2 regions of the Muricoprocola aceti genome follow, and region 1 is predicted to be linked to the other one. Evidence: predicted binding sites of a transcription regulator. Region 1 holds the regulator's gene; the other holds the start of a gene.

What was found. The regulator NrdR, encoded in region 1, represses ribonucleotide reductase genes. The targets are predictions, from matches to a motif close to CACAANATNTTGTG.
Region 2: nrdD (anaerobic ribonucleoside-triphosphate reductase) is a predicted target of NrdR. The motif match lies at 2,996-3,009, and genes of this name have one in related genera.

What each region holds. Positions count from the first base shown of each region.
Region 1 covers NZ_JAOQKE010000028.1:12,280-17,500, forward strand. Annotated here, with positions in the region: gene OCV47_RS14670 (DUF5717 family protein) at 1-1,790, opposite strand, end outside; gene nrdR (transcriptional regulator NrdR) at 1,848-2,297, opposite strand; gene OCV47_RS14680 (YlmC/YmxH family sporulation protein) at 2,406-2,657, shown strand; gene sigG (RNA polymerase sporulation sigma factor SigG) at 2,703-3,482, opposite strand; gene sigE (RNA polymerase sporulation sigma factor SigE) at 3,593-4,303, opposite strand; gene OCV47_RS14695 (sigma-E processing peptidase SpoIIGA) at 4,361-5,200, opposite strand.
Region 2 covers NZ_JAOQKE010000005.1:90,760-95,980, forward strand. Annotated here, with positions in the region: gene nrdG (anaerobic ribonucleoside-triphosphate reductase activating protein) at 16-543, opposite strand; gene nrdD (anaerobic ribonucleoside-triphosphate reductase) at 632-2,839, opposite strand; gene OCV47_RS06720 (putative ABC transporter permease) at 3,228-4,076, shown strand; gene OCV47_RS06725 (hypothetical protein) at 4,073-4,303, shown strand; partial or broken gene OCV47_RS06730 (FprA family A-type flavoprotein) at 4,406-5,221, shown strand, end outside.

The DNA.
Region 1 (5,221 bases):
GTGTCCAGTGTATTATGGTATACAAAATATAATCTGATTGCTTTTGGAAGTTCTCCGGCATCCAGATGATCCGCTGTTTCTACAAAATATTCATATAAACCGGTAATTCGGACATCCTGCATCACACCAAGGGCAAACCATCTGGCATATTTCTTTTCCCCTTTTCTTCCTTCTATCAGTAATCTGCAGATTGCCGTCAGCAAATTGCCCGTTGGGGCTGCTTCGTAGCACGCTGTCAACACCCGAAATAATACAGGATGAAAGTTCTGCATGCGTCCGGCCAGCTGTGCCGCCTGGCCACTGATCTCCGGATCAAACAGCTTCTCTCTGCACAGGAAGGCAAGCAGATGTATCTCAAATTCTTCCAGTCTACGCAGCATCAGAGGTTCTTTTTTCAAGATCTCCCATGCTTCCAGATACATCACCGGGCTGGTGCATCCCTGCTGATATTTATTTCTGATCTCTTCCAGACGTTCTCCGTCATTCCGGTACATCTGCCCGTTCACACGGAACATCAGCCACTGAAGAATCCAACTTTCCTGTTCCTCAAGATACAGCTCTGCAATCTTGTTTTTCACATATTCCATGTACTCTCTATCTTTATTCTGCATCGTAGTCAGATACAGATAGCAGCTCTGCCAGCGGGGATCCTTCAATTCTTCTTTTCGTTCCTGCGTCTGTCCCAGAATCAGTTCTGCATGAATGGTATCCTGCATCTGAAACAGTACATAACTTTCATACAAATCGTAGAAAATAAGCTTTCCTTCTGCCCTACGATAGCGATCCAGTGATTGCAGTGTTTCTTCGCCCCAGATCTTCTGCTCAATTCTTCCTGTTCGATAATCGATATAACTTTTCAGTATCTGGGCTGTCTCTCTTTTCTGTTGATGCAGTGTCCCGGAAGTTTTGCTTTTCTTTTCCCTCTGTACTTCTACTGTACAACAGGTTTCTTCCTGGCCTGTGGAAATAGAAATCCGTGCGAACTGTTTACCGGCATGCAGCTTTTCTCTGTGAATCACAAATCCAACATGGCAGACACTTCCCAGGAACTCTTCTGTCGTAATCTGTGTCTTCTCCAATGTCAGGAACGGTGCATCACATGAAATCTGCAGCGTGGCAAATCCCCAGGTATTTTTCCGTATCACCAGTTCTTCTTTTCTGGTCTCTGCCACATGTGAAAGAACTATATAGTCCTGCTCCGGTTCCAGTGTAATTGCTTCCTTCTGCCCTATTCCTACCAGGAACTGTTCCAGGCAGCGATAGGAAGCTCCCTTAGCCAGCAGCCCGTCATACAGACTCGTACTGCCAGCTGCCCAGCTGCGAATCCGATTGCGGAATCCACCTGACAGGAACAACACATAAGCCCGTCCAAAATCTTCTTTGGCCAGTGCAGTAAACTCTTCCCTGGTAAGTGGCGGCATCACATTCTTATTTTTCTCTTCTGTTCTTCCTTCGATGGCAATCCGATAGGGCAGATGATATTCACCTGCCGAAGTATTCAGTATAAATTCTCCTGTCAGTGCTTCTCCCGCAGCCAGGCCCGTCACATCTGCCTCATAGCGGATGGTCTCTCCAATCCCATTGAAACTGTCCGGCTTTACTCCCATTCTGGGATTGGTGGAATATACAAATCCCTGTATACTTTTTTCATTTCCGGACAGGACTGAGAATCTTCCACAGAAGTTCTCTTTTTCCACCGTCTTTCCGCTGATCTCATTCTCTGACAGTTCCAGCGTATTCTGAAGATCTTCAAATTTTCCATTTCGTATTTCATTTATTCTTTTCTTCAATCGAATCTTCCTCATAAAGAGCAGGGAGCTGCATAACAGCTCCCCACTTCATCCCTTTTATTTTAACAACTTTTTCAGTTCATCCATAAAGGTATTCACATCTTTAAATTCACGGTATACCGATGCAAACCGTACATAGGCAACCGGATCCAGCTCTTTCAACTGATCCATGACAATCTCCCCGATCACTTCACTGCTGACTTCCCGTTCCTCTCTGCTGAACACCAGTGTCTCAATCTGATCTACCACTGCAGTGATCTGCTGTGCAGATATCGGCCGCTTATAGCACGCACGAATCACTCCGTTCTCAATCTTTCTGCGATCGTACTGTTCCCTGTTCTGATCTTTCTTGATCACAATCAGAGGTATCGTCTCTACCTTCTCATAAGTGGTAAACCGCTTCCCACATGCATCACACATACGCCGGCGGCGAATGGAGCTGTTGTCATCCACCGGTCTGGAATCCACTACTCTGGTATCATCCTTATTGCAAAATGGACACTTCATCTTTATTGTCCCCCTGTTTCGTTTCATTCCCGAATTTAAGTATAGCCTAATAGAAGTCTCTGTGTCAATTGCATATACTAATAGAGAGAAATTTTTTTCAGGTATCCTATGAGATTATGTGAACTTCGTCAGAAAGAGGTTATTAACGTATGTTCCTGTGCATCCCTTGGCTGTGTCATTGACGTGGATATTGACCCGAAAAGCGGTCAGGTACTGGCACTGATCGTTCCTGGTCCTGGTCGTTTTTCTTCTTGGTTCGGGAGAGAACACGAGTGCCGGATTCCCTGGCGCTGTATCTGTCAGATTGGAGAGGAAATCATTCTTGTGGAACTGGAAGATCCTCATCCACCCAGGCACTGACTTGCGGCCGCCGTTTTCTGATCGGGAGCACATACATCTGCCTCGTCATGCCTTCAGATAGTTTTTCATAATCTTCAATGCATTTTTTTCCAGTCTGCTGACCTGTGCCTGGGAAATCTGTATCTCTTCTGCCACTTCCATCTGTGTCTTCCCCTCATAAAAACGCATATCTATAATACGACGTTCCCGGTCATTTAAACGATCCATGGCATCTTTTAAGGCAATAGACTCTACCCAGTTTTCTTCTTTGTTCTTCTTGTCACTGATCTGATCCATGACATAAAGTGCATCTCCGCCTTCGGAATAGACCGGATCATACAGACTTAACGGATTCTGTATAGCATCCATTGCGTATACAATTTCTTCTTTTGCAATTCCAATTTCTTCGGCTATTTCATTGATGGTTGGTTCTTTTAAATATTTTCTGGTGTATGCTTCTCTTGTATACAAAACCTTATAGGCTGTATCCCGAAGAGAACGGCTAACCCGGATGACATTGTTGTCTCTGAGATACCGTCTGATTTCCCCTATAATCATGGGTACCGCATAAGTACTGAACTTAACATCCAGTTCTGTATTGAAATTGTCAATCGCTTTCATCAGTCCAATACAACCGATCTGAAACAGGTCGTCTGCATTTTCATTACTTCCGGAAAATCTTTTGATTACACTGAGTACCAGTCTTAAATTTCCCCGGATATACTGTTCTCTTGCCTCCCGGTCTCCCTGCTTGATTTTGCAGAATAATGCTTCCTTTTCTGCTTCTGTAAGAACCGGTAATTTTGCTGTGTTTACTCCGCATATTTCTACTTTATTCAGTGCCATTGCAAGAATCCTCCTGAACATTTTTCTATTAAAAGAATTCTCACAAAAAACACTGATTATTCGATTTGACGTAAAATATAAAAATTAATAGTCCTTGACAATTTGTTTTCTTATTCAAACCGAACGATTTCTTTTCTCAGTCGTCCGATAATCCGCTTCTCCAAGCGGGAAATGTAAGACTGGGAAATTCCCAGCATATCTGCCACTTCTTTCTGTGTTTTTTCTTCTCCGTCTCGGTTTCCAAGTCCAAATCTCAGTTGGATAATCATCCGTTCCCGGTCAGACAGCTTGGATATGGCGCGGCGTAAAAGCCGGTATTCTACCTCCATTTCCATATCCCGATAGATCACATCTTCATCTGTTCCCAGGATATCAGAAAGAAGGAGTTCATTTCCATCCCAGTCCACGTTCAGAGGTTCATCAAAAGATACCTCCATGCGAGTTTTATTGGTTCTGCGCAAATGCATCAAAATTTCATTTTCGATACATCTGGATGCATACGTAGCCAGTTTAATATTTTTGTCTGGATTGTAGGTGTTAATGGCTTTGATCAGTCCAATCGTTCCGATGGAGATCAGATCTTCTACACCAACTCCCGTATTATCAAATTTTTTTGCTATGTATACAACCAGGCGCAGATTGTGTTCAATCAACATTTCCCTAGCTTCTGTCTGTGTTGCCCCATTCAGACCGGCAATTGCTTTCGCTTCTTTCTCCGGTTCCAGCGGTGGAGGCAATACCTCACTGCCTCCTATGTACCAGACCTCTTTCGGTCTTCTCCACATGAATTGTGATGCCGGTGCCAGCATACGCATCTGCATGGCATCCGGAATTCTTACATTTGCAAACATCTGCTATTCCCTCCCGCTTTCTCATTTCTATCTGTTTATCTGTCTGAGAGACTGGTGCAGGATCATCTGACAGCTTCCATTCTGACTGAAACGCTGTCTGCTGACTGCCACCAGAACATTTGGTGTACTTATTATTTCTTTTTCTGTTTCCACCTGAATCTCATCCAGTTGCAGGACGGGAAGCAGTCCGTATTTTTTTCCAATACTCTGATAAGGTACCAGTGAAAAGATCCCAGATGGCTGCTCTACAGTCTGCAGGTCCATCATAGTCTGCAGTTCCCTGTTTTCCTGTACAGTCAGCAAAGGAATCAGGGCTTCCAGTTCCAGTATATGTACCGGGCGTCCGGTAACCGGCTGTGTCAGCTGATTACCACTGTCCCAGAGTGCCTGGACCTTTTTTTCTTTTCCATGAAATCTTAAAGTCACCGGATACAGGAGCTGCTCCTTTTCTTCTCTTTTTCGAATCCTTATCAGGGTAAAAAAAGGCAAAAAAATGCCTGCGGCCATACTGTATGGAAATGGCATGTGAAAATAATCTCTCAAAATCTGCCAGCTTCCTTCCGCCAGTAATGACAGCAGGCGAAATATCACTGCTCTATACATGAATGTTTTCCAGCCGCTCCATGAAAATGCAGCTGTTGTCATCAGGGTCTCTACTGCCATACAAACTATGGCCGTGAGTACTCTTACCCGGTACATTCCTAACATCATCCCCAGACATAATGCCAGGCTTCCGCCTGCTGCAGTCAAGAATCTGCGTATCCTGGGACAGTTCTTTTTTTCCAGTATTGCAATCATTCGTAATACGGTGTCATTTATTACCAGATTCTCCAGAAAATAGATATCCAGATAAAACTCGTAACTCAACGTCTGCCTCCCGCCTGTTAT
Region 2 (5,221 bases), on a different contig from region 1:
AGATCCTGTAAATGTTTATGGAAATGGTATCAATATAACTTCATTCCCGGCACGTGTCTTTTTCATGTCAATGATCCGCTGGTTTTCGGAACCGCGGAAGTATAAAGAAAGATTCTTTTTCTCTTCTACAAACCGGCCGTCTACCAGAACATCGATATGATCCAGAATTGTGTCTGTCACATCTGGGATATAACGGCAGCCGCCCGGTACCAGATCCTGATGATAGGTATATCCGGTGTACATCCAGATATTTTTTTCTGGAAGTTCTTTCTTGACCCGGAGAATCAAAGCCAGAACATCTGGCTGGTTCTGGAGCTCAAAGGGCTCGCCACCCAGAATGGTCAGGCCTTCATAATAAGATTCGGAAAGCTCGTTTAGTACCATATCTTCCAGTTCCTGCGTAAACGGTATTCCATAATGGAAGTCCCAGGTCTGTGGCTGGAAGCATCCTTTACAATGATTCAGGCAGCCGGATACAAAGACAGATACCCTGGTACCGGTTCCGTTTGCACAGTCCGCTTTCATGATTTCGCCAACATACATACTTAAATACCTCCTTGTAAGTGAGCGCTAGATCTCCTAAAAAAAGGATCCGATCTGATCGAATCCTTTTTTTCGTTTTTCGGGAAACTTACTCACACGTTCCACAGGACATATGAAGCACTCGGTCTTTGATCTCCTGTGTACGTCCCTGATTCCAGAACTGAGTACCGATATATCCGCAGGTTCTTCTTGCTACAAAAAGCTTTGCCTGATCACGGTTGCCGCAGTTTGGGCATTCCCAGACCAGTTTGCCGGAATCATCGGTCACGATCTTGATCTCACCATCGTAGCCACAGTTCTCGCAGTAGTCACTCTTGGTATTCAGCTCAGCATACATGATGTTCTCATAGATAAACTTCATCACAGACAGAACAGCTGGAATGTTGGTCTGCAAATTCGGTACTTCCACATAACTGATGGCTCCGCCAGGAGAAAGCTTCTGGAATTCCGACTCGAACTTCAGTTTGTTAAAGGCATCGATCTTTTCTGCGACATGTACATGATAGCTGTTGGTGATATAGTTCTTATCGGTAACGCCTGGGATAATGCCAAAACGCTTCTGCAGGCACTTGGCGAACTTGTAAGTAGTAGATTCCAGTGGAGTACCGTAAACAGAATAGCTGATGTTCTCGGCCTCTTTCCATTCCTTACACTTGTCATTCAGCTTCTGCATGACAGCAAGGGCAAAGTCATGTCCTTCCGGTGCAGTGTGAGAGTGGCCAGTCATACATACACACATCTCATGAAGGCCGGCATAGCCAAGAGAGATGGTGGAATAACCATTGTATAATAATTTGTCGATGGTCTCACCCTTTTTCAGGCGGGCCAGTGCACCATGCTGCCACAGGATAGGTGCCACATCGGATACGGTGCCAAGCAGACGCTCATGACGGCAGCGCAGAGCACGGTGGCAGAGCTCCAGACGTTCTTCCAGAATCTTCCAGAATTTATCCATATTACCATCGGATGAACATGCTACATCTACCAGATTCAGGGTAACTACGCCCTGATTGAAACGGCCGTAGAACTTGTGGCTGCCATCCGGATTGCGCTGAGAATCTTCCACTGTCAGGAAAGAGCGGCATCCCATACAGGTATAGACATTGCCGTTCTTCAGCTCGCGCATGATCTTGGCAGAAATATAATCCGGAACCATACGCTTGGCAGTACATTTTGCAGCCAGCTCTGTCAGATACCAGTACTTGGAATCTTCGGTAATATTGTCCTCATCCAGTGTGTAGATCAGCTTTGGGAATGCAGGAGTAATCCATACACCCTTTTCATTTTTCACACCCTGCATACGCTGGATCAGTACTTCTTCAATGATCATAGCCAGATCATCTCTGGTCTGCCCTTCCGGAACCTCATCCAGATACATGAAGATCGTAACGAAAGGAGCCTGACCGTTACAGGTCATCAGAGTGATCAGCTGATACTGGATCGTCTGGATACCGCTCTTGACTTCTTCACGAAGACGGCGTTCGGTAATCTTGTTGATAATCGTCTCATCCAGAGACTCACCACATTCGGTACGCTCTGCGATAACCGCTTTACGCAGCTTCTGGCGGCTGATATCGACAAAAGGTGCCAGATGAGACAAGGTGAAAGACTGTCCGCCATACTGGTTGCTGGCTACCTGTGCAACAATTTGTGTGGTAACGTTACAGGCAGTAAAGAAGCTGTGTGGCTTCTCAATCATAGTTTCACTGATGACAGTACCATTCTGAAGCATATCCTCCAGATTCAGCAGATCGCAGTTATGCTCTTTCTGAGCAAAATAATCAGAATCATGAAAATGAATAATACCTTCTTCGTGTGCCTTCACAATATCTTCCGGAAGCAGAACGCGGCGGGTCAGATCCTTGCTGACTTCACCAGCCATATAATCTCTCTGGGTAGAGTTGATCACCGGGTTCTTATTGGAATTTTCCTGCTTGACTTCTTCATTCATATGGTCAATCAGTGCCAGAATACCATTGTCAGTGGTATTACTTTTCCGGGAAAGCTCTCTCTTGTAGCGGTAGCGGACATACTTCTGTGCTACCTCATACCCACGCATCTCCATGATACCGGTCTCTACCATATCCTGGATATCTTCCACGTTCACCGCATGGGTCATCCGATGAATCTGCTGTGAAATGGTATCAGCAATGGCCATAATCTGATAATCATTCAGCTGATGCAGGCGGTCTACTTCGTTATTCGCTGCTTTAATAGCGTTCACGATTTTATCCAGATCGAAGTGAACCTCTTCTCCATTTCGTTTAATAACATTGGTTGTGATAGTTGTACTCATAATTACCCCTCAGATCTAAAAAACTTATGTTAATCAAGAAAATATTCTGCCATGGACAGACCGGACAGAATAAAATGCTTTAAAATAAAGGGCAAAACTCTAACAGAAAAAGCTCTGCTCTGGCAACCAGATATAGTTTTAATTATATTATGCAAACACAATATCTGGTGCCCGAGTACTATGATAACTCATTATACAGGAAATGAAAAGGAAAATAATTACTAAAAATCGGAGAAAAAAATAGCGGGTTTTTCTACTTGACAGTCGGAAAGCCTGTATTTATGGGAATCCTGGAAAAGCCAGGAAGAATGTTGGAACTTGTAAAGAAGGATTTGCCTGTGTTAGAATGATGGCAGTAACCAAAACCGACAGTAAGGGGAAGAATCATATGTGGATCAGTAAGTATTTTGTATATTTTGTCATATTCAGCTGCATGGGCTGGATTTATGAATCCATTTTTTGCACCGTGAAGAGCGGATCCTGGCAGAACAGAGGCTTTCTGTATGGTCCGGTCTGTCCGATCTATGGAGTAGGAGCAGCAACGATTATGGCATTAATGGACTGGTTTACCAGTCAGAATCAGGGTGAGATCAGTTATACCTGGTGGCAGGTATTTCTGGTAGCGTTTTTTGGAAGCATTGTACTGGAGTATGTAACTTCCTGGGGGCTGGAGAAGCTGTTTCATGCATATTGGTGGGATTATAGTGATGTGCCACTGAATATCAACGGAAGAGTCTGCTTTCCGGCTTCGGTAGGATTTGGTGTGGCAGGGCTGCTGGTTATCTATGTGATCGCACCGGTCACCAGGGATGCTACGACATGGATTACTCCGATTCTGATGGAGTTGTTTTCGTTGATTTTCATGGCTCTGCTGGCAGCAGATGCCACACTGACCGTATCTGCACTGACTGGATTTGAACGGAATGTAGCAGCTATGGAAGAAGCACTGAACCAGCATATGGAGCAGTTCGTCAGTACCGTGCAGCAGAGGAGTCAGGCAGCAGGAGAGGCTCTGGAGGAAAAGAAACAGGCAGCCAGCGATCGTCTGGCAGAGGAAAGACTTCGTTTTATCAGAGAAAGTCTGGAACGTGTGACAAAGCGCATGGGCAGCGGTCATCGTGCAGCTTTGAACCGTGTCAAGGGATTTAAAGGATACGGTACCGAACGTAAGTCCAAGATACGCAATATTTTCCATCAGACCGTAAAGAAGTACAGAAAGAGTGGGGAACAGGCATGAAAAAGAGCTATGAGGTAGTATGGGAGATTTTTAATGAATGTGCTAACAACCAGATGCGGGATATTTTTATCGAAGAGATTGAGACAGAAGATACAGATGCCTGGATCCGGAGCAAGGTGAAGGATCAGGAACTGACCTGGGAGAAGCAGGAACTGAAGGATGGAACACTGGTCTATGATGTGGATGCTACCGGCACAAAAGAACGATTTTCTTTTACGGAAATATAAAAGAAAAGTACATTGAAGAAAGTGAGTGCCTGTGCTACAATGAGGGCATGGCGATTGAAAATGGAAAATAAATAGTTACGCTACGAACGGAGGAGAAGACCTATGTTTATTACAGATAGTATTTTTTATGTAGGAGTGAATGATCACCAGGTGGATCTGTTTGAAGGACAGTATGATGTGCCGAATGGTATGGCTTACAATTCTTATGTAATTATGGATGAGAAGATTGCAGTGATGGATACAGTAGATATCCATTTTACAGAAGAATGGATGGGAAATGTTGCTAAAGTTCTGGATGGAAGGAAGCCGGATTATCTGGTAGTACAGCATATGGAGCCAGATCATGCAGCGAATATCTGCAATTTCATGAAAGCATACCCGGAGACTACCGTTGTAGCAAATGCGAAGACTTTTGGCATGATGGCAAATTTCTTCCCTGAGATGGATCTGAAGGATCAGAAGCTGGAAGTAAAGAACGGCGGAACACTGGAACTTGGAAAGCATGTACTGAATTTTGTATTTGCACCGATGGTACACTGGCCAGAAGTCATGGTTACCTATGAGAGCACAGAAAAAGTACTGTTTTCCGCAGACGGATTTGGAAAGTTTGGCGCACTGGATGTGGAAGAAGACTGGGATTGCGAAGCACGTCGTTACTATATCGGTATCGTAGGAAAGTATGGTGCACCGGTACAGACTTTACTGAAGAAGGCTGCAGCACTGGATATTCAGATCATCTGCCCGCTTCATGGACCTGTTCTGACAGAGAACCTGGGACATTATATTGAAAAATATGATATCTGGTCTTCTTATAAAGTAGAATCAGAAGGTGTTGTCATTGCTTACGCTTCAGTTTATGGAAATACAAAGAAAGCAGCAGAGATTCTGGCACAGAAGCTGGAAGAAAAAGGCTGCCCG